Regions from separate parts of the Streptomyces sp. NPDC058665 genome, predicted to be linked through region 1. Evidence: predicted binding sites of a transcription regulator. Region 1 holds the regulator's gene; the other holds the start of a gene.
What was found. The regulator HspR, encoded in region 1, represses chaperone genes until heat shock. The targets are predictions, from matches to a motif close to TTGAGNNNNNNNNNCTCAA.
Positions count from the first base shown of each region.

Region 1 (9,774 bases):
GCTCGTCGTCGAAGAGGAAGTCGGCCAGTGCCTTGGCCAGTTCGGTCTTGCCGACGCCGGTCGGTCCGAGGAAGAGGAACGAGCCCGTGGGCCTGTCCGGGTCCGCGATGCCCGCGCGGGTGCGCCGTACCGCGTCCGAGACCGCCTCGACCGCCTCCGTCTGACCGATCAGCCGGCGGCCGAGCTCCGCCTCCATACGGAGGAGCTTGCGCGTCTCGCCCTCCAGCAGCCGCCCGGCCGGGATCCCGGTCCACGACCCGACGACGTCGGCGATCTCGTCCTCGCCGACCTCCTCCTTGACCATGGGGTCCTTGGCGGCCTCCTGCTCCGCCTCGGCGGCCTCCGCCAACTCCCGCTCCACGTCGGGGATCTCGGCGTACCGCAGCCTGGACGCGGTGGCGAGGTCCTGGTTCTCGACGTCGTTCTCCGCGCGGTCGGCCCGCATACGCAGATCGTCCAGCCTCTGCTTCAGCTCACCGACGCGGTTGAGGCCCTGCTTCTCCTTCTGCCAGCGCGCCTCCAGACCGCGCAGCTCCTCCTCACGGTCGGCGAGGTCACGGCGCAGCTTCTCCAGACGCTGCTTGGACGCGGCGTCCGACTCGTTCTTCAGCGCCAGCTCCTCCATACGGAGGCGGTCGACCGATCTGCGGAGCTCGTCGATCTCGACGGGCGAGGAGTCGATCTCCATACGGCGGCGGGACGCGGCCTCGTCCACAAGGTCGATGGCCTTGTCGGGCAGGAAGCGGGAGGTGATGTAGCGGTCGGAGAGCGCGGCGGCGGCCACCAGCGCCGCGTCGGCGATCTGCACCTTGTGGTGCGCCTCGTACCGGCCCTTGAGGCCGCGCAGGATCGCGATCGTGTCCTCGACGTTCGGTTCGGCGATCAGCACCTGCTGGAAGCGCCGCTCCAGCGCGGCGTCCTTCTCGATGCGCTCGCGGTACTCGTCGAGGGTCGTCGCGCCGACCATGCGCAGCTCGCCGCGCGCCAGCATGGGCTTGAGCATGTTGCCCGCGTCCATGGCGGAGTCGCCGCCGGCGCCCGCGCCCACGACGGTGTGCAGCTCGTCGATGAAGGTGATGATCTGCCCGTCGCTGTCCTTGATCTCGGACAGGACGGTCTTCAGCCGCTCCTCGAACTCGCCGCGGTACTTGGCGCCCGCGACCATCGCGCCCAGGTCCAGGGAGACCAGCTTCTTGTTCTTCAGGGACTCCGGCACGTCGCCCTTGACGATGCGCTGCGCGAGCCCTTCCACGACGGCCGTCTTGCCGACGCCGGGCTCGCCGATCAGTACGGGATTGTTCTTCGTACGGCGCGACAGCACCTGCACCACACGGCGGATCTCCTGGTCCCGGCCGATGACCGGGTCGAGCTTGCCCTCACGCGCGGCGGCCGTGAAGTCGGTGCCGAACTTCTCCAGGGCCTTGTACTGGCCCTCCGGGTCAGGTGTGGTCACCCGGCGTCCTCCCCTTGCCTTCTCGAACGCGGCCTGCAACCTCTTCGCGCCGGCACCCTGCCGCTCCAGCAGGTCTCCGGCCGTGCCGCCCTCGGCCGCGATCCCGATGAGCAGATGCTCGGTGGAGACGTACTCGTCGCCCAGCTTCTTCGCCCGCCTGGCGCCGTCGGTGACGACGGCGATCAGCCTGGTGTCGGGAGCGGGCGGGGCGACGGTGGAGCCCCGCACGCTGGGCCGCTCGGCCAGCAGCCGCTCCGCCCCGGACCGTACCTCGGCCTGGTCGGCGTCGACGGCGACGAGCAGGTCGGTGACGTTCTCGTTGTCCTGGCCCCCGAGCAGGGCCAGGAGCAGGTGCGCGGGTGTCAGTTCGGCATGGCCCGCCGACACCGCGCGCTCGGTGGCGGCGTTGAAGGCGTCCTTGCTCTTGTTCGTCAGCTCGGCGTCCACGTGCGGTCTCTCCTCCTCGGCGCAGGGTCCGTCCCCAAAGAACCTGACCCACCCAACGTACGCAAAGTTGAGTCTATTCCACTCAAGCCCGAAGGGGACGCGTCCCGCTCCACCGACCAACTACCGCCGACCCGCGCCCCCGAGGCCATTACGCGCCTATTCTTCCGGCATGGCCCAAGACGTACGTGCTCCCGACGCCGACTATCTCGCCTTCTGGCGCGAACGCCACCTGTGCACCCTGACCACACTCCGGCCGGACGGCACACCGCACGTGGTGCCGGTGGGCGTGACGTACGACCCGGAGACCCGGCTGGCACGTGTCATCACCGGCAAGAACTCCACCAAGGCCGCGAACATCCTCGCGGCGGGCCCGGACGGGGCACGGGTGGCGGTCTGTCAGGTCCAGGGACGGCGCTGGGCGACCCTTGAGGGCGTCGCGACGGTACGGACAGAGGCCGACAGGGTCGCGGACGCGGTAGGCCGTTACGCGGCCCGCTACGAACGCACGCCGGCACCCAACCCGGACCGGATCGTCATCGAGATCGCCGTCGACCGCGCGCTCGGCAGAGGATGACCGGCCCCGCGCGGTACGCCGGCGTCCGGCCCGCACGAGGGCAGCACAGCGGCGCCATCGCGTTTCAGGTCCACGATGGCGCCGCTGTGTGGGGGAAGCGCCCGAGCGATCTACTACGACGGGGGAATCGCTCAGGCACTGCGGGGGGTGGCGGAAATGGTCTGTGGTTCGACCAGCTGGTGGTCACGCTGGTCAAGATTTACGAAAATCATGTCGTACCGAATCGCGCAGCGCACAGGCTGCGGCGCCCCCCGAGGCTTCCTCAGACACCGGTAGGCACGGACGTCCTCATCCTCCTCGCGGACGACGACCACGGGCTCACCGAACAGGGTGACCATCAACGAGTCACCACGGTGAGGGATCGCCGTGACGAGATCGATGAAGTGCCATCCCGACCGGTAGGCCGAAGCCATCTCGCGCCGAAAGACCCTGTCGTCCGGCGGGACAGTCATGCGCCCAAGTCCACCGGTGCGCTGTCCCAGGAGGGATCACTCGGCAGGGCCTTGACGGCGGACACAGACGCACTGTCCGCCGAGGGGGTGCCACCCGCGACGAGCGAGCCCGTCACGGCCACCGCAAAAGCAAGTACGCAAAACGCGCGAGCCATCCTCTTCATGGACGATCTCCACCCCATTCTGATCACTATCCTCCCCCCGCGACTAAGACGATGGACCACGCAGAACGCTTCCACCAGCGAGCACAGGCATCATGTTCCTGTAATTCAGGACCCTGAGGGGGTGTCAAATGCAGTCAAGTCAGGGAATTGACGGACATAGGCATGGGCCTGGCGAACTATGCGAAGCCGGAAAAAACCTCTACGCGGCAGCTCTACGTTCCGGCCGGCTGTCCCGGTCGGAGGTGGAGAGCGCGCCCTGCCTGCTCGCCCTCGCACTGCTGCGCCCGGACCCGGACGATGTCCAGTGGCTCAGGCCGGTATCCCCGTCGATCGCACTGAATCAGCTCACGCATCCCCTTGAGCGGGAGATCCAGGAGCGACGCCAGCTCGCCATGTCGCTGGCGGAGACCTTCGAACCGTTCATGACGCTCACCGCCATGGACCCGTCAGCCACGCACGCCATCACCGTGCTCGAAGGGCTGAGCCTCATCAACTCCACCCTGGACCGGGTCACCGCGGAGTGCACCGAGGAACTGCTCACCGTCCAGCCCGGCAGCGGACGGAAACCGGGCTCCCAGGAGGAGGCCCTGCGCCGGGTCCGCCCGCTGATAGACAGCGGCGTGAAGATGCGGACCCTGTATCAGCACACGGCCCGGCACCATCCCGCCACGCTCGCCTACGTGGAACGGGTCGCGCCGCACGGGGTGGAGGTGCGCACGCTTGAGGAGATCATCGAGCGCCTCATCATCGTCGACCGCAAAGTGGCGTTCGTACCGGCCCGCAGCGACCGCAGGATCGCCCTGGAACTCCGCCACGAGGGGCTCGTGCAGTATCTCGTGGGCGTCTTCGAGCAGTTCTGGCTCCACGGAACTCCCTGGGACGAGCAGTTGTCTTACGCGCCGGAGATCGACGGCATCACCAGCATCCAGCGCTCCATCGCCAAACTCCTCATCGACGGCCACGTGGACGAGGCCATCGCACGCCGGCTCGGCATGAACGTCCGCACCTGCCGCGCGCACATCGCCAAGCTGAGCACCACACTCGGCAGCGGCAGCCGGGCCCAACTCGGCTACCTGATCGCCCAGTCAGGCATTCTGGACCATGATCACTGACTTTTCGAAGAGGGGAACCGTGACCGCATCGGGGGGAGACGCGGTCACGGCCGATGTGCGAAGCGGGAGTTGAACGTGCTCCCAACCACCGGCAACGATCCCGCAGCACCCGGAATACCACCACCGCCATCTTCATGCATTGCAGAAACAGGGGGGTAGCCGTATAGGCGCAAATATGGACAATCAGCCGCATCCGCACAGTGACCGCGAATTGTGCGAGACGGGGATCCAGCTCTACAGCGAGGCGCTGCGCAACAGACGGATCGCTCGCGCCGCGCTGGGGCCGGCGCCCTGCCTCCTCGACATGGCGCTGCTGTACCCCGACCCTCTCGACGACGCGTGGCTGTGCCCGGTACTGCCGTCCGCGGCCCTGGCACACCTTCTCCAGCCCATCACGCGCGAGATCCACGAACGCGTGCGGCTCACCGCCTCCCTCGTCGACTCACTCGCGCCTCTGAGCGCCGTCGTCGCCGAGGACCCCAACCTCTCCATCACCCTGCTGGACGGAAAAGCGCTGATCGACGCGAAGGTCGGCGAGGCCGCGCGTGCGGCGACGCAAGAGATCCTGACAGTCCAGCCGGGCTTCAGCCGGGAGCGCGAACTCATGATGGAGGGTCTGTCCCGCTCCCTTTCCGCCATCGAACGAGGCGCCCGATTACGGCACTTGTACCAGCACCCGGCGCGCTACAGCCCGCACATCAAGGAGTACCTGGAGAACGTCCCCGCCGACCGGCTGGAGGTACGCACGGTCGAGCAGACCGTCGAGCGCCTGATCATCGTCGACCGCGCGCTGGCCTTCATCCCCGCCAGCACCGACCGCCGCACGGCCCTGGAGATCCGGCACCCCGCCCTGATCACGTACCTCATACAGGTCTACGAGGTCCTGTGGGCCCAGGCGACCCCCATCACGGAACGCCCGCCCGCCGTCTCCCGGGACACCCCGGTCACATCGGTCCAACAGAGCATCGCCCGCCTCCTCGTCGAAGGAACCACCGACGAGGTGGTGGCCCGCCGCATGGGCATCAGTGTCCGCACCTGCCGCTCGCACATAGCCAAACTGATGCAGGCCCTGGGCGCCTCCAGCCGCACCCACCTCGGCGCCCTGCTGATCCAGTCGGGCCTGGTCGATCCCGAGACGCCCCGTTCAGTGTGACTCGTTCCTCTTGTCGGGGAACGCCACCCTGAGGAAAACGAAAAGCAGCGAGATCAACGTGCCAGGACCTGCGCAGAACACCACCGCTGGGCCCAACTGGGTGAACACCACGGCGTACAGCCATGCGACAGTTCCGACCGCGACATGGCCGACAAGAAGGTGTGTCGCCACACCCCTTTCCCTCATCGCGAGGAAGGGCAACAGAGTCCACGCCGTCGCCAGGGCCAGGTACACGAGGGGCACAAGGGCCATCACCGAAGACCTGTTCTGTTGACCTCGGCGACCTTGCGGCCGACCTCACCAACGGGCCTCTTCTCCAAGCCGACTGTCCTTTCGCTCCGCGAAAACGCTGGCACAAAGCGGTGGGTGCCGAACGGGCCGGAGCGGTCCAGGAAGTCGGCGAAAGACCGAGGGCCCGGTGCCCGCTGGATCTCTCCAGGGGGCACCGGGCCCTCCTCCCCGTCAAGCTCCTGGTCCTAGTCCGACGACAGCTTCGGCTTCGGCCGCCACACCACCAGCGCGCTCGTCTGCTGCACGTCCTGGTACGGCACCAGGTCACGCCGGTACGACGCGTGGACCTGGGCCTCGCGTTGGCGCATCGCCGCCGCCGCGCCGTCCACCGCCGCGCCCAGTTCGGCGACGCGTGCCTGCAACGCCGCGACCTGGTTCTCCAGTTCGATGATGCGCTTGATTCCGGCCAGGTTGATGCCCTCGTCCTGCGACAACTGCTGTACCTGGCGGAGCAGTTCGATGTCGCGCGCGGAGTAGCGCCTGCCCCGGCCCGCCGTACGGTCCGGCGAGACAAGGCCCAGCCGGTCGTACTGGCGCAGGGTCTGCGGATGCAGGCCCGACAGTTGGGCCGCCACCGAGATGACGTACACCGGCGATTCTTCGGTCAGTTCGAAGCTCGGATTGAACGATGAGCGCGGTCGACGCCGCCCGACCCCGTCCATTGGAGTCACGCTCCCTTCGCTGCCTGGAACAGCTCGTCCCGCGGGTTCTCCCCCGCGGTCGCCTTCCGGTAACTCTCCAGCGCGTCACGGGCCTCGGCGCCGAGTTCCTTGGGCACGACCACCTCGACGGTGACCAGGAGGTCGCCACGGGTGCCGTCCTTGCGTACGGCGCCCTTCCCCCGGGCGCGCATCGTACGGCCGTTGGGCGTGCCCGCGGGCAGTTTCAGGGTGACCGGCGGCCCGCCCAGCGTCGGGACCTTGACCTCGCCGCCGAGCGTCGCCTCCACGAAGGTGACCGGCACCGTGACAGTGAGGTTGTCGTCCTTGCGGCCGAAGACCGGGTGCGAGCCGACGTGGACCACCACGTACAGATCGCCCGCCGGACCGCCGCGCTCACCCGGAGCGCCCTTGCCGCGCAGCCGGATCCGCTGGCTGTCGCTGACGCCCGCCGGGATGCGGACCTGCATGGTCCGTGAGGACTTGGCACGGCCGCTGCCCTTGCAGACCTCGCAGGGGTCCTGGGCGATCAGCCCACGGCCCTTGCAGTCCACGCACGGATCGGTCAGCGAGAAGCCGCCGCCCGTGCCGCGCGACACCTGTCCGGTGCCCACGCAGGTCGGGCAGACCCGCGGCGAGCCGTTCTTGTCGCCGGTGCCCGAACACGCCTTGCAGGGCGCCTGGCTGGACATCCGCAGCGGGACAGTGGCCCCGTCGACCGCCTCGGTGAAGCTGAGCGTCACCTCGGACTCGATGTCCTGGCCGCGGCGCGGCTGCGTACGCGTACCGGTGCCGGGACCGCCCCTGTTGAAGAGGCCGCCGAACACGTCCCCGAGCCCGCCGCCGAAACCGCCCGCGCCGCCCTGGCCCTGGGGCCCTCCGCCGCCGCCCTGCGGGCCGCCTCCGAAGAGGTCGCCCAGGTCGAAGTTGAAGGACCCGCCGCCACCGGCGCCGGGGCCGGTCCGGAAGCCGCCGCCGTTGCCGAAGAGCGAGCGCGCCTCGTCGTACTCCTTGCGCCGCTTGGGGTCGCCGAGCACGTCGTTGGCCTCGGAGATCTCCTTGAAGCGCTCCTCGGCCTTGACGTCACCCTTGTTGGCGTCCGGGTGGAACTCGCGGGCGAGTTTCCGGTACGCCTTCTTGATCTCGGCCTCGGTGGCGTCCTTGGGGACGCCGAGAACCTTGTAGTAGTCCTTCTCCACGAAGTCCTTGGTACTCATTCCCGACGTCCCTCCTCACTGCCCGTCATGCGTACTGCCCGTCCGTACCGCTGTCGCGCACGTCAGCCCTCGTCCGGGCCACCGCTCTCCTCGTCCGTGTCCGGCTCGTCGGCGGTCTTCGCCTTCTCCCCGGGCTGGACCCCCGGCTGGGGCTCCGCCACGGCGACACGGGCGGGCCTGATGGTCCGCTCGCCGAACCGGTACCCAGGCTGCAGGATCGCGACGCACGTGTCCTCGGTGACATCCGGCGCGTAGCTGTGCATCAGGGCTTCATGGATCGTCGGGTCGAAGGGCTCGCCCTCCTTGCCGAACTGCTGGAGGCCCATCTTCGCGGCCACCGTTTCGAGCGATTCCGCCACCGACTTGAACCCGCCCACCAGCTCGGCGTGTTCACGGGCGCGCCCGATGTCGTCGAGCACGGGCAGCAGCTCGGTCAGAAGGCTCGCGACGGCGATCTCCTTGACCGTGACCCGGTCCCGCTCGACCCGGCGGCGGTAGTTCTGGTACTCGGCCTGAAGCCGCTGGAGGTCTGCCGTGCGCTCACCGAGCGCCGTACGGACCTGGTCCAGCTGTGCGATCAGGGCGATCTGTGTGGCGTCCTGCTGTACGTCCCCGGCCGGGGACGCCGGGCCCGGCTCCTTGGCGGAGCCAGACGCGGCGGCCTTCGGCGCGGCGTCTTCGGGGGTGGCGCCGGAAGGGACGTCGGGCTCCTCTTCGAAGCCCGGAGTCTCCTCCGTCACGCGGCACCGTCCTTCTTGGGCTTCTCGTCGTCGACGATCTCGGCGTCCACGACATCGTCAGCGCCGTCGGGGCCGCCGGCGGGACCGGCCTGCTCCGTGCCCTGGGCGTCGTTGCCGGCGCCCTCGGCCTGCGCGTTGGCGTACATGGCCTGGCCGAGCTTCTGCGAGACGGCCGCGACCTTCTCCGTGGCCGTACGGATCTCGGCCGTGTCCTCACCCTTGAGCTTCTCCTTCAGCTCGCCGATGGAGGTCTCGACCTCTTCCTTCACGTCACCGGGGACCTTGTCCTCGTTGTCCTTGAGGAACTTCTCGGTCTGGTACACGAGCTGTTCGGCCTGGTTGCGGGTCTCGGCGGCCTCGCGACGGCGGTGGTCCTCGTCCGCGTACTGCTCGGCCTCTTCGCGCATCCGGTTGACCTCGTCCTTCGGCAGCGAGGAGCCACCGGTGACGGTCATCTTCTGTTCCTTGCCGGTGCCGAGGTCCTTCGCGGCCACGTGCATGATGCCGTTGGCGTCGATGTCGAAGGCGACCTCGATCTGCGGCACGCCGCGCGGGGCCGGCGGCAGACCGGTCAGCTCGAACATCCCGAGCTTCTTGTTGTACGCCGCGATCTCGCGCTCGCCCTGGTAGACCTGGATCTGCACCGACGGCTGGTTGTCCTCGGCCGTCGTGAAGATCTCGGAACGCTTGGTCGGGATCGTCGTGTTGCGCTCGATCAGCTTGGTCATGATGCCGCCCTTGGTCTCGATACCCAGGGACAGCGGGGTGACGTCGAGCAGCAGGACGTCCTTGACCTCGCCCTTGAGGACACCGGCCTGGAGCGCGGCACCGATGGCCACGACCTCGTCGGGGTTGACGCCCTTGTTGGCGTCACGGCCGCCGGTGAGCTCCTTGACGATCTCGGCGACGGCGGGCATACGCGTGGAGCCGCCGACCAGGACCACGTGGTCGATCTCGGACAGCGCGATACCGGCGTCCTTGATGACGTTGTGGAACGGGGTCTTGCAGCGCTCCAGCAGATCGGCCGTCAGCTGCTGGAACTGCGAGCGCGTGAGCTTCTCGTCCAGGTGCAGCGGGCCCTCGGCGGACGCCGTGATGTACGGCAGGTTGATCGTGGTCTCGGTGGAGGACGACAGCTCGATCTTCGCCTTCTCCGCGGCCTCGCGGAGACGCTGGAGAGCCATCTTGTCCTTGGCCAGGTCCACGCCGTGACCGTTGGCGAACTGCTTCACCAGGTAGTCGACGACACGCTGGTCCCAGTCGTCACCACCGAGGTGGTTGTCACCGTTGGTGGCCTTCACCTCGACGACGCCGTCACCGATCTCCAGGAGCGACACGTCGAAGGTGCCGCCGCCGAGGTCGAAGACGAGGATCGTCTGGTCGTCCTTGTCGAGCCCGTACGCCAGCGCGGCGGCGGTCGGCTCGTTGACGATACGCAGGACGTTGAGGCCCGCGATCTCGCCGGCCTCCTTCGTGGCCTGGCGCTCGGAGTCGTTGAAGTAGGCGGGGACG
Region 1 is NZ_JBHXRX010000020.1:14,017-23,790, reverse strand. Features, by position in the region: partial or broken gene clpB (ATP-dependent chaperone ClpB) at 1-1,900, opposite strand, end outside; gene ACFWV8_RS15275 (pyridoxamine 5'-phosphate oxidase family protein) at 2,070-2,474, shown strand; gene ACFWV8_RS15270 (hypothetical protein) at 2,606-2,926, opposite strand; gene ACFWV8_RS15265 (helix-turn-helix transcriptional regulator) at 3,219-4,202, shown strand; gene ACFWV8_RS15260 (LuxR C-terminal-related transcriptional regulator) at 4,378-5,355, shown strand; gene ACFWV8_RS15255 (hypothetical protein) at 5,347-5,607, opposite strand; gene ACFWV8_RS15250 (heat shock protein transcriptional repressor HspR) at 5,832-6,308, opposite strand; gene dnaJ (molecular chaperone DnaJ) at 6,314-7,522, opposite strand; gene grpE (nucleotide exchange factor GrpE) at 7,585-8,262, opposite strand; gene dnaK (molecular chaperone DnaK) at 8,259-9,774, opposite strand, start outside.

Region 2 (9,774 bases), on a different contig from region 1:
GCGCCAACCAGGCCAACTACTTCGTCGACGGCGGCGGTGGCTGGTCGCGTGACGGCAAGACGCTGCCCGGTGTGCTGGACATCGAGTGGAATCCGTACGGCGCCGCCTGCTACGGCAAGACGCAGGCGCAGATGGTCGCCTGGATCCGCGAGTTCCTGAACACGTACAAGTCCCGCACCGGCCGTGACGCCGTGATCTACACGGCCACCAGCTGGTGGACCCAGTGCACGGGCAACTACAGCGGCTTCGGCTCCACGAACCCGCTCTGGGTGGCCCGGTACAACTCCACCGTGGGTGAACTCCCGGCCGGCTGGGGCTACTACACGATGTGGCAGTACACCTCCACCGGGCCCATCGTCGGCGACCACAACAGGTTCAACGGCGCGCTCGACCGCGTCGTGGCCCTCGCGAACGGCTGACAGCGGCGCCGGCCGCGCGCACGAGCCGCCCGCGCGCGGAACGACCCGCGCGCGAACGAGGTGGGGCCCCCGGCACTCGGTGCCGGGGGCCCACCCCTGTCTCCGGCCGTCTCCGGCCTGCGCCGTTACGCGGCGACCGGGATCTCCGTCGCGGCGGCCGTCGCCGACGAGAGCGCGATCTCCAGAACCTGGCGGACATCCGTCACCGGGTGGACCTCCAGCTTCTCCAGGATCTCGGCGGGGACGTCGTCCAGGTCCGCCTCGTTCCGCTTGGGGATCACGACGGTCGTGATGCCCGCGCGGTGCGCGGCCAGCAGCTTCTGCTTCAGGCCGCCGATGGGCAGGACACGCCCGGTCAGCGAGACCTCACCGGTCATGGCGACATCCGTACGGACCTGGCGTCCGCTCAGCAGCGAGGCGAGCGCCGTCGTCATCGTGATGCCCGCGCTCGGGCCGTCCTTCGGCACCGCGCCCGCCGGGAAGTGGATGTGCACACCCCGGTCCTTCAGGTCGGCGACCGGCAGTTCCAGCTCCGCGCCGTGCGAGCGCAGGAAGGAGAGCGCGATCTGCGCCGACTCCTTCATGACATCGCCCAGCTGTCCGGTCAGGGTGAGCCCCGAACCGCCCGTCTCCGGGTCGGCCAGCGACGCCTCCACGAAGAGGACGTCCCCGCCCGCGCCGGTGACGGCGAGGCCGGTGGCCACGCCGGGCACCGCGGTGCGGCGCTCGGCCGGGTCCTGGGCGGACTCGGGCACGTGGTGCGGGCGGCCGATGAGACCGCGCAGCTCGCCGTCTCCCACGGAGAAGGGCAGCTCACGCTCGCCCAGCTCGTGCTGTGCGGCGACCTTGCGGAGCAGTCTGGCGATGGAGCGTTCGAGGTTACGCACGCCCGCCTCGCGGGTGTACTCACCCGCCAGCTTGCGCAGCGCCTCGTCCTCCAGCGTGACCTCGCCGGTCTCCAGACCGGCCCGCTCCAGCTGCCGGGGCAGCAGGTGGTCGCGTGCGATGACGACCTTCTCGTCCTCCGTGTAGCCGTCGAGACGGACCAGCTCCATCCGGTCGAGCAGTGCCTCGGGGATGGACTCCAGGACGTTCGCGGTGGCGAGGAACACCACGTCGGAGAGGTCGAGTTCGACCTCCAGGTAGTGGTCGCGGAAGGTGTGGTTCTGCGCCGGGTCGAGGACTTCCAGGAGGGCCGCGGCCGGGTCGCCCCGGTAGTCGGAGCCGACCTTGTCGATCTCGTCGAGCAGGACGACCGGGTTCATCGAACCGGCCTCCTTGATCGCCCGGACGATACGGCCCGGGAGAGCGCCCACGTACGTACGCCGGTGGCCGCGGATCTCCGCCTCGTCCCGGACACCGCCGAGCGCGACGCGGACGAAGGACCGTCCCATGGCGTGCGCGACGGATTCGCCGAGCGAGGTCTTGCCGACGCCGGGCGGACCGACGAGGGCGAGGACGGCGCCGCCGCGGCGGCCTCCCACGACGCCCAGGCCGCGGTCGTTACGGCGCTTGCGCACGGCCAGGTACTCCGTGATCCGTTCCTTAACGTCGTCCAGGCCCGCGTGCTCGGCGTCGAGGACGCGCTGGGCTCCCTGGATGTCGTACGCGTCCTCGGACCGCTCGTTCCACGGCAGTTCGAGGACGGTGTCCAGCCAGGTGCGGATCCACGAGCCCTCGGGGCTCTGGTCGGACGACCGCTCCAGCTTGTCGACCTCCTTGAGCGCCGCCTCACGGACGTGCTCGGGCAGGTCGGCGGCCTCCACGCGGGTCCGGTAGTCGTCGGACTCGTCGGCGGCGTCGCCGTTGAGCTCGGACAGCTCCTTGCGTACGGCGTCGAGCTGGCGCCGCAGCAGGAACTCGCGCTGCTGCCTGTCGACGCCCTCCTGGACGTCCTTGGCGATGGACTCGGCGACGTCCTGCTCGGCGAAGTGCTCGCGGAGCTGGTCGGTCGCCGTCTTCAGACGGGCCACCGGGTCGGCGGTCTCCAGCAGCTCGACCTTCTGGGCGGTGCTGAGGAACGGCGAGTAACCGGCGTTGTCGGCGAGCTGCGAGACGTCGTCGATCTGCTGGACGCGGTCCACGACCTGCCAGGCGCCGCGCTTCTTCAGCCAGTCGGTGGCGAGAGCCTTGTATTCCTTGATCAGTTCGGTGACGGAGCCGGGCAGCGGGTCGGGCACGGTCTCGTCGACGTGCAGACCCTCGACCCACAGGGCCCGGCCGGGCCCGGTCGTACCGGCGCCGATCCTGACGCGGCCCCTGCCGCGGATCAGGGCGCCGGGGTCGCCGTCGGAGAGCCTGCCGACCTGCTCGACGGTCCCGAGGACGCCGGTCCCCGCGTAAGCCCCGTCGAGGCGCGGCACGAGCAGCACCTTCGGCTTTCCCCCGTCGGATTCGTCGCGGGCAGCCGCCTGGGCGGCCTCGACGGCGGCGCGCACCTCGGTGTCGGACAGGTCCAGGGGCACCACCATCCCCGGCAGCACGACCTCGTCGTCGAGCGGCAGCACGGGCAGGGTGAGCGGTGTGGACGTGGCAGCCATGGTCTCCCCTTCGGCAGTAAAAAGTTGAGCTATGCAGACTCAATGCTTGTGAGCCCCCAGTTGTTCCCCGATACCTGGGGAGGGTGTTCGCTCTGAGCGATCCCACCGGTTTGCCGTCGCCCCGCGTACCCCGCGAGGATGGCGCCGGCCCCGGTCGCCCGCAGAACTGAGGAGACGTCCCCGTGCCCGAGCCCATGTCCCGAACGATCCACGACCGTCCCGTCACCCTGGACCGGCGCGACGGCCCGTACGGCGAGGTCGTCCTGCGCCGGCGGTCCGGTCGCGGCGGCACAGGTGACGGCGGGAGTGGTGGTGACATCCACGAGATCATCGCCAACGGCACCTTCCTGATGGACACCTCCGACGGCCGCTCCGAACGCCTGCTGATCGACGCCGCGCGGGCCGCCCTCGCCCCCGGCCGCCGCGAGGGCCTGCCGTCCGTCCTCATCGGCGGGCTCGGCGTCGGCTTCTCGCTCGCGCACGCCGCCGACGACGAGCGCTGGGGCCGGATCGTGGTGGTCGAACGCGAGCAGGCGGTCATCGACTGGCACCACGAGGGACCGCTCGCACGGATCTCCGGAGCGGCGCTCGGCGACCCGCGGACTGTGATCCTCCACACCGATCTGGTCGACTACATCCGTACGAACACAGAGCCGGGGACGGAGCCGCCGGAAGGCGGCGACCAGCCGCTCGACCGCTACGACGCGCTCTGCCTGGACATCGACAACGGCCCCGGCTGGACCGTCACGGACGAGAACGCGAACCTCTACACACCCGGCGGACTGGCCGCCTGTCTGGCCCTGCTCAACCCCGGCGGAGTGCTCGCCGTCTGGTCCGCGCAACCTTCGTCCGCGTTCGAGGACGCCCTGCGGAATGCCGGTTTCACCGGGGTTAGGACCGAAGAGATCCAAGTTGCCCGGGGAGTGCCTGACGTGGTCCACCTCGGCGTTCGCCCTGCGTAGCCGGGACCCCTCCGGTGCCTCTACGCTGCTCCCCACACATGGGATCCACATCCTCATGAGGTTGATGGATCGAGGAACACGGATCGCGGAACGTACCAGGGGCGGGGCGATGGAGCAGACACACACCAGCCAGAACGGGGTCGCGGCCTCTCCCGGCGCGCAGCGCCGGGTGCTCGTGGTCGAGGACGACGCGACGATCGTGGACGCCATCGCGGCCCGGCTGCGTGCCGAGGGCTTCGTCGTCCAGACGGCCGTCGACGGCCCTGCCGCCGTCGACGCCGCCGAGGCCTGGCAGCCCGACCTGATGGTGCTCGACGTGATGCTGCCCGGCTTTGACGGTCTGGAGGTCTGCCGCCGTGTCCAGGCGCAGCGCCCCGTGCCGGTGCTGATGCTGACGGCGCGCGACGACGAGACCGACATGCTCGTGGGCCTCGGTGTCGGGGCCGACGACTACATGACCAAGCCGTTCTCGATGCGGGAGCTGGCGGCCCGGGTGCATGTGCTGCTGCGAAGGGTGGAACGCGCGGCGCTGGCCGCCGTGACCCCGCGCAGCGGCATCCTGCGCCTCGGCGAGCTGGAGATCGATCACGCGCAGCGCCGGGTACGGGTGCGCGGCGAGGACGTGCATCTGACGCCCACCGAGTTCGACCTGCTGGTCTGCCTGGCGAACACGCCCCGCGCGGTGCTATCGCGCGAGCAGCTGCTGGCCGAGGTGTGGGACTGGGCGGACGCCTCGGGCACCCGTACGGTCGACAGCCACATCAAGGCGCTGCGCCGCAAGATCGGCGCCGAGCGGATCCGTACGGTGCACGGTGTGGGGTACGCCCTGGAGACACCGGCGCCATGAGCCGGTCGCCGGGCGGCGCGCCGCGCCAGGATCCGTCCAGGCAGGGCCCCGCACGGAAGGGCCCGGCCAGGATCAGAGCCGGGCACGGCGCCGTCGGCGGGCCCGACGGCGGCGGTCTGCGGCCGTTCTCGATCAAGACGAAGCTCGGCATGCTCGTCGTGGTCTCCGTGCTCATCACCACGGGCCTGCTGATGGTGGCGCTGCGCACCGAGACGGAGCTGCGTTTCATCACGGTCTTCTCGATGATCGCGACGCTGTTGATAACGCAGTTCGTGGCGCACGGTCTGACCGCGCCGCTGGACGAGATGAACACCGTCGCGAAGGGCATCTCGCACGGTGACTACACCCGGCGGGTCAGTGGCGCCGACCGCCGTGACGAACTGGGCGATCTGGCCTCCACCATCAACCGGATGGCGGACGATCTGGAGGCCGTCGACCGGCACCGCAAGGAGCTGGTCGCCAACGTCTCGCACGAGCTGCGCACCCCGATCGCCGCCCTGCGTGCCGTGCTGGAGAACGTGGTGGACGGGGTGTCCGCCGCCGACCCGGAGACGATGCGTACGGCGCTGAAGCAGACGGAGCGTCTGGGCCGGCTGGTCGAGACGCTGCTGGACCTCTCCCGGCTCGACAACGGTGTGCTGCCGCTCAAAGCACGGCGCTTCGAGGTGTGGCCGTATCTGTCGGGCGTCCTGAAGGAGGCCAATCTCGCGGCCTCGCAGCGCGGCCTCAGCTCGGCCTCGGGCAATCACACCCGTACGGACGTCCATCTGCATCTGGATGTGTCGCCGCCGGAGCTGACGGCGCACGCGGACGCGGAGCGGCTGCACCAGGTGGTGGCCAATCTCATCGACAACGCGGTCAAACACAGCCCGCCGCACGGCCGGGTGACCGTACGGGCGCGGCGCGGGCACGGTCCCGAGTCGCTGGATCTGGAGATCCAGGACGAGGGGCCGGGCATTCCGGAGCCGGAGCGCCACCGGGTCTTCGAGCGTTTCAACCGCGGCAGCTCACCCTCGCCGCACGGGCCGGGCAGCGACGGCGGTACGGGGTTGGGGCTGGCGATCGCGAGCTGGGCGGTGGATCTGCACGGCGGACGCATCGGGGTGGCCGAATCCGTTCGCGGGTGCCTCATCCAGGTGACACTTCCGGGAATACCTCGGGCGCGGGGTTGACGTAAGGTTCGAGCCGGAGGCACCGGAAGTGCTCGTTCCCACGGTGTGTCCACAGTTCCGAGGACAGCTACAAGGACTGCCCCAAGGAAACCTGGCTAGTTTCCCGCCAATTCCTGTGCCGAAACCCGCCTTCCGGTGTGACTTGCATGACGTTGCCCCCGCCCGGTCTGCTCCTCTCGGTCCGGTAGGCGTAGCCTTGATTCCCGCTGTCCATCACCTTGTGAAGCGGAAGAGGGCGGTTGCCGCCGTGTCGTCTCAGTCCCCCAGTAACTCAAGCGTCTCGACCGACCAAACGGGGCAGGAAAAGAATCCTGCCGCCGCCTTCGGGCCCAACGAATGGCTCGTCGACGAGATCTACCAGCAGTACCTCCAGGACCCGAATTCGGTCGACCGTGCCTGGTGGGACTTCTTCGCCGACTACAAGCCGGGCACCACCGGTGCGGCGGACAAATCCCCGGAGCCGGCCGCGACATCCACCGCAGCCGCGGGGGCTGCGGTGAGCGCCGCACCGGCAGCGCCGCCCGCCACCACCACCGCGACGGCCCCGGCCGCGCCGGCGAAGCCCGTGGCCGCGGCTCCCGCGCAGGCCCCCGCCCCCAAGGCCGAGACCCAGGCGCCGGCCGCCCCCGCCGCGCCTGCCAGGCCCGCCGCCGCCGCGCCCGCACCGGCGAAGGCGGCGCCCGCCGCCAAGCCCGCGGTCGTGGCCGAGCCGAAGGAAGCGCCGGCCGAGGAGCCCACGGGCCCCGAGTACGTGACGCTGCGCGGCCCGTCGGCGGCCGTCGCGAAGAACATGAACCTGTCGCTGGAGCTGCCCACGGCCACGTCCGTGCGCGCCGTCCCGGTGAAGCTGCTCTTCGACAACCGCATCGTCATCAACAACCACCTGAAGCGGGCGCGCGGCGGCAAGATCTCCTTCACGCACCTCATCGGCTACGCGATGGTGCAGGCCATCAAGGCCATGCCGTCGATGAACTACTCCTTCACGGTGAAGGACGGCAAGCCCACCCTGGTCAAGCCGGAGCACATCAACTTCGGTCTGGCCATCGACCTGGTGAAGCCGAACGGCGACCGCCAACTGGTCGTCGCCGGCATCAAGAAGGCCGAGACGCTCAACTTCTTCGAGTTCTGGCAGGCGTACGAGGACATCGTCCGGCGCGCCCGCAACAACAAGCTGACGATGGACGACTTCAGCGGCGTCACCGTCTCGCTGACCAACCCGGGCGGTCTCGGCACGGTCCACTCCGTGCCGCGTCTGATGCCCGGTCAGTCGGTCATCATGGGCGTCGGATCGATGGACTACCCGGCCGAGTTCCAGGGCACCTCGCAGGACACCCTGAACAAGCTGGGCATCTCCAAGGTCATGACGCTGACCTCCACGTACGACCACCGCGTCATCCAGGGCGCCGCCTCGGGCGAGTTCCTGCGGATCGTCAGCCAACTGCTGCTCGGCGAGAACGAGTTCTACGACGAGATCTTCCAGTCGCTGCGCATCCCCTACGAGCCGGTCCGCTGGCTCAAGGACATCGACGCCTCGCACGACGAGGACGTCACGAAGCCCGCGCGGGTCTTCGAGCTGATCCACTCCTACCGGGTGCGCGGCCATGTCATGGCCGACACCGACCCGTTGGAGTACCGCCAGCGCAAGCACCCCGACCTGGACATCACCGAGCACGGCCTCACCCTGTGGGACCTGGAGCGGGAGTTCGCGGTCGGCGGCTTCGCCGGCCAGTCGATGATGAAGCTGCGCGACATCCTGGGCGTGCTGCGCAACTCGTACTGCCGCACCACCGGCGTCGAGTTCATGCACATCCAGGACCCGAAGCAGCGCAAGTGGCTCCAGGACCGCATCGAGCGCTCCAACACCAAGCCGGAGCGCGAGGAACAGCTGCGGATCCTGCGCAGGCTCAACGCCGCCGAGGCGTTCGAGACGTTCCTCCAGACCAAGTACGTCGGCCAGAAGCGGTTCTCGCTGGAGGGCGGCGAGTCCGTCATCCCGCTGCTCGACGCGGTCATCGACTCGGCGGCCGAGTCACGGCTGGACGAGGTCGTCATCGGCATGGCCCACCGCGGCCGGCTCAACGTCCTGGCGAACATCGTCGGCAAGTCGTACGCCCAGATCTTCCGCGAGTTCGAGGGCAACCTCGACCCGAAGTCGATGCACGGCTCCGGCGACGTGAAGTACCACCTGGGCGCCGAGGGCACCTTCACCGGTCTCGACGGCGAGCAGATCAAGGTCTCGCTGGCCGCGAACCCCTCGCACCTGGAGGCGGTCGACCCGGTCCTCGAAGGCATCGCGCGCGCCAAGCAGGACATCATCAACAAGGCGGGCACGGACTTCACCGTGCTGCCCGTCGCGCTGCACGGCGACGCGGCCTTCGCGGGCCAGGGTGTCGTCGCCGAGACGCTCAACATGTCGCAGCTGCGCGGCTACCGCACCGGCGGCACGGTGCACGTGGTGATCAACAACCAGGTCGGCTTCACCGCCGCCCCGGAGGCCTCGCGCTCCTCCATGTACGCGACCGACGTCGCGCGCATGATCGAGGCGCCGATCATCCATGTGAACGGTGACGACCCGGAGGCGTGCGTCCGGGTGGCGCGGCTCGCGTTCGAGTTCCGCCAGACGTTCAACAAGGACGTCGTGATCGACCTCATCTGCTACCGCAGGCGCGGTCACAACGAGGGCGACAACCCGCAGTTCACCAACCCGCAGATGGTCACCCTGATCGACAAGAAGCGCTCGGTGCGCAAGCTCTACACCGAGTCGCTGATCGGGCGCGGCGACATCACCCTGGAAGAGGCGGAGCAGGCGCTCCAGGACTTCCAGGGCCAGCTGGAGAAGGTGTTCGCCGAGGTCCGCGAGGCCACGTCGCACCCGGCTCCGGCCCATGTCCCGGACGCCCAGGCGGAGTTCCCGGTCGCGGTCACCACGGCCATCTCCCAGGAGGTCGTCAAGCGGATCGCCGAGTCCCAGGTCAACATCCCCGACCACATCACGGTGCACCCGCGGCTCATGCCGCAGATGCAGCGCCGCGCCGCGTCGGTGGAGGACGGCACGATCGACTGGGGCACCGGCGAGACGCTCGCCATCGGCTCGCTGCTGATGGAGGGCACCCCGGTCCGGCTCTCGGGCCAGGACACCCGCCGCGGCACGTTCGGCCAGCGCCACGCGGTGCTGGTGGACCAGGAGACCGGCGAGGACTACACCCCGCTGCTGTACCTGGCCGAGGACCAGGCCCGGTACAACGTCTACGACTCGCTGCTCAGCGAGTACGCGGCGATGGGCTTCGAGTACGGCTACTCACTGGCCCGCCCGGAGTCGCTGGTCATGTGGGAGGCCCAGTTCGGCGACTTCGTCAACGGGGCGCAGACCGTCGTCGACGAGTTCATCTCATCGGCGGAGCAGAAGTGGGGCCAGACCTCGGGCGTCACGCTGCTGCTGCCGCACGGCTACGAGGGCCAGGGCCCGGACCACTCGTCCGCGCGCCCCGAGCGCTTCCTCCAGGTGTGCGCGCAGAACAACATGACGGTCGCGATGCCGACCCTGCCGTCGAACTACTTCCACCTGCTGCGCTGGCAGGTCCACAATCCGCACCACAAGCCGCTGGTCGTCTTCACCCCGAAGCTGCTGCTGCGGCTGAAGGCGGCGACCTCGAAGATCGAGGAGTTCACCACCGGCGGCTTCCGCCCGGTGATCGGCGACTCGATGACCGAGGCGGGCACGATCGATCCGGCGGCCGTCCGCAAGGTCGTCTTCTGCGCGGGCAAGGTCTACTACGATCTGGACGCCGAGCGGCAGAAGCGCGGTCTGACGGACACGGTGATCGTGCGTCTTGA
Region 2 is NZ_JBHXRX010000005.1:130,772-140,545, forward strand. Features, by position in the region: gene ACFWV8_RS04690 (lysozyme) at 1-419, shown strand, start outside; gene lon (endopeptidase La) at 545-2,959, opposite strand; gene ACFWV8_RS04700 (spermidine synthase) at 3,154-3,921, shown strand; gene ACFWV8_RS04705 (response regulator transcription factor) at 4,031-4,768, shown strand; gene ACFWV8_RS04710 (ATP-binding protein) at 4,918-5,940, shown strand; gene ACFWV8_RS04715 (multifunctional oxoglutarate decarboxylase/oxoglutarate dehydrogenase thiamine pyrophosphate-binding subunit/dihydrolipoyllysine-residue succinyltransferase subunit) at 6,188-9,774, shown strand, end outside.
Region 2: lon (endopeptidase La) is a predicted target of HspR. The motif match lies at 2,984-3,002, and genes of this name have one in related genera.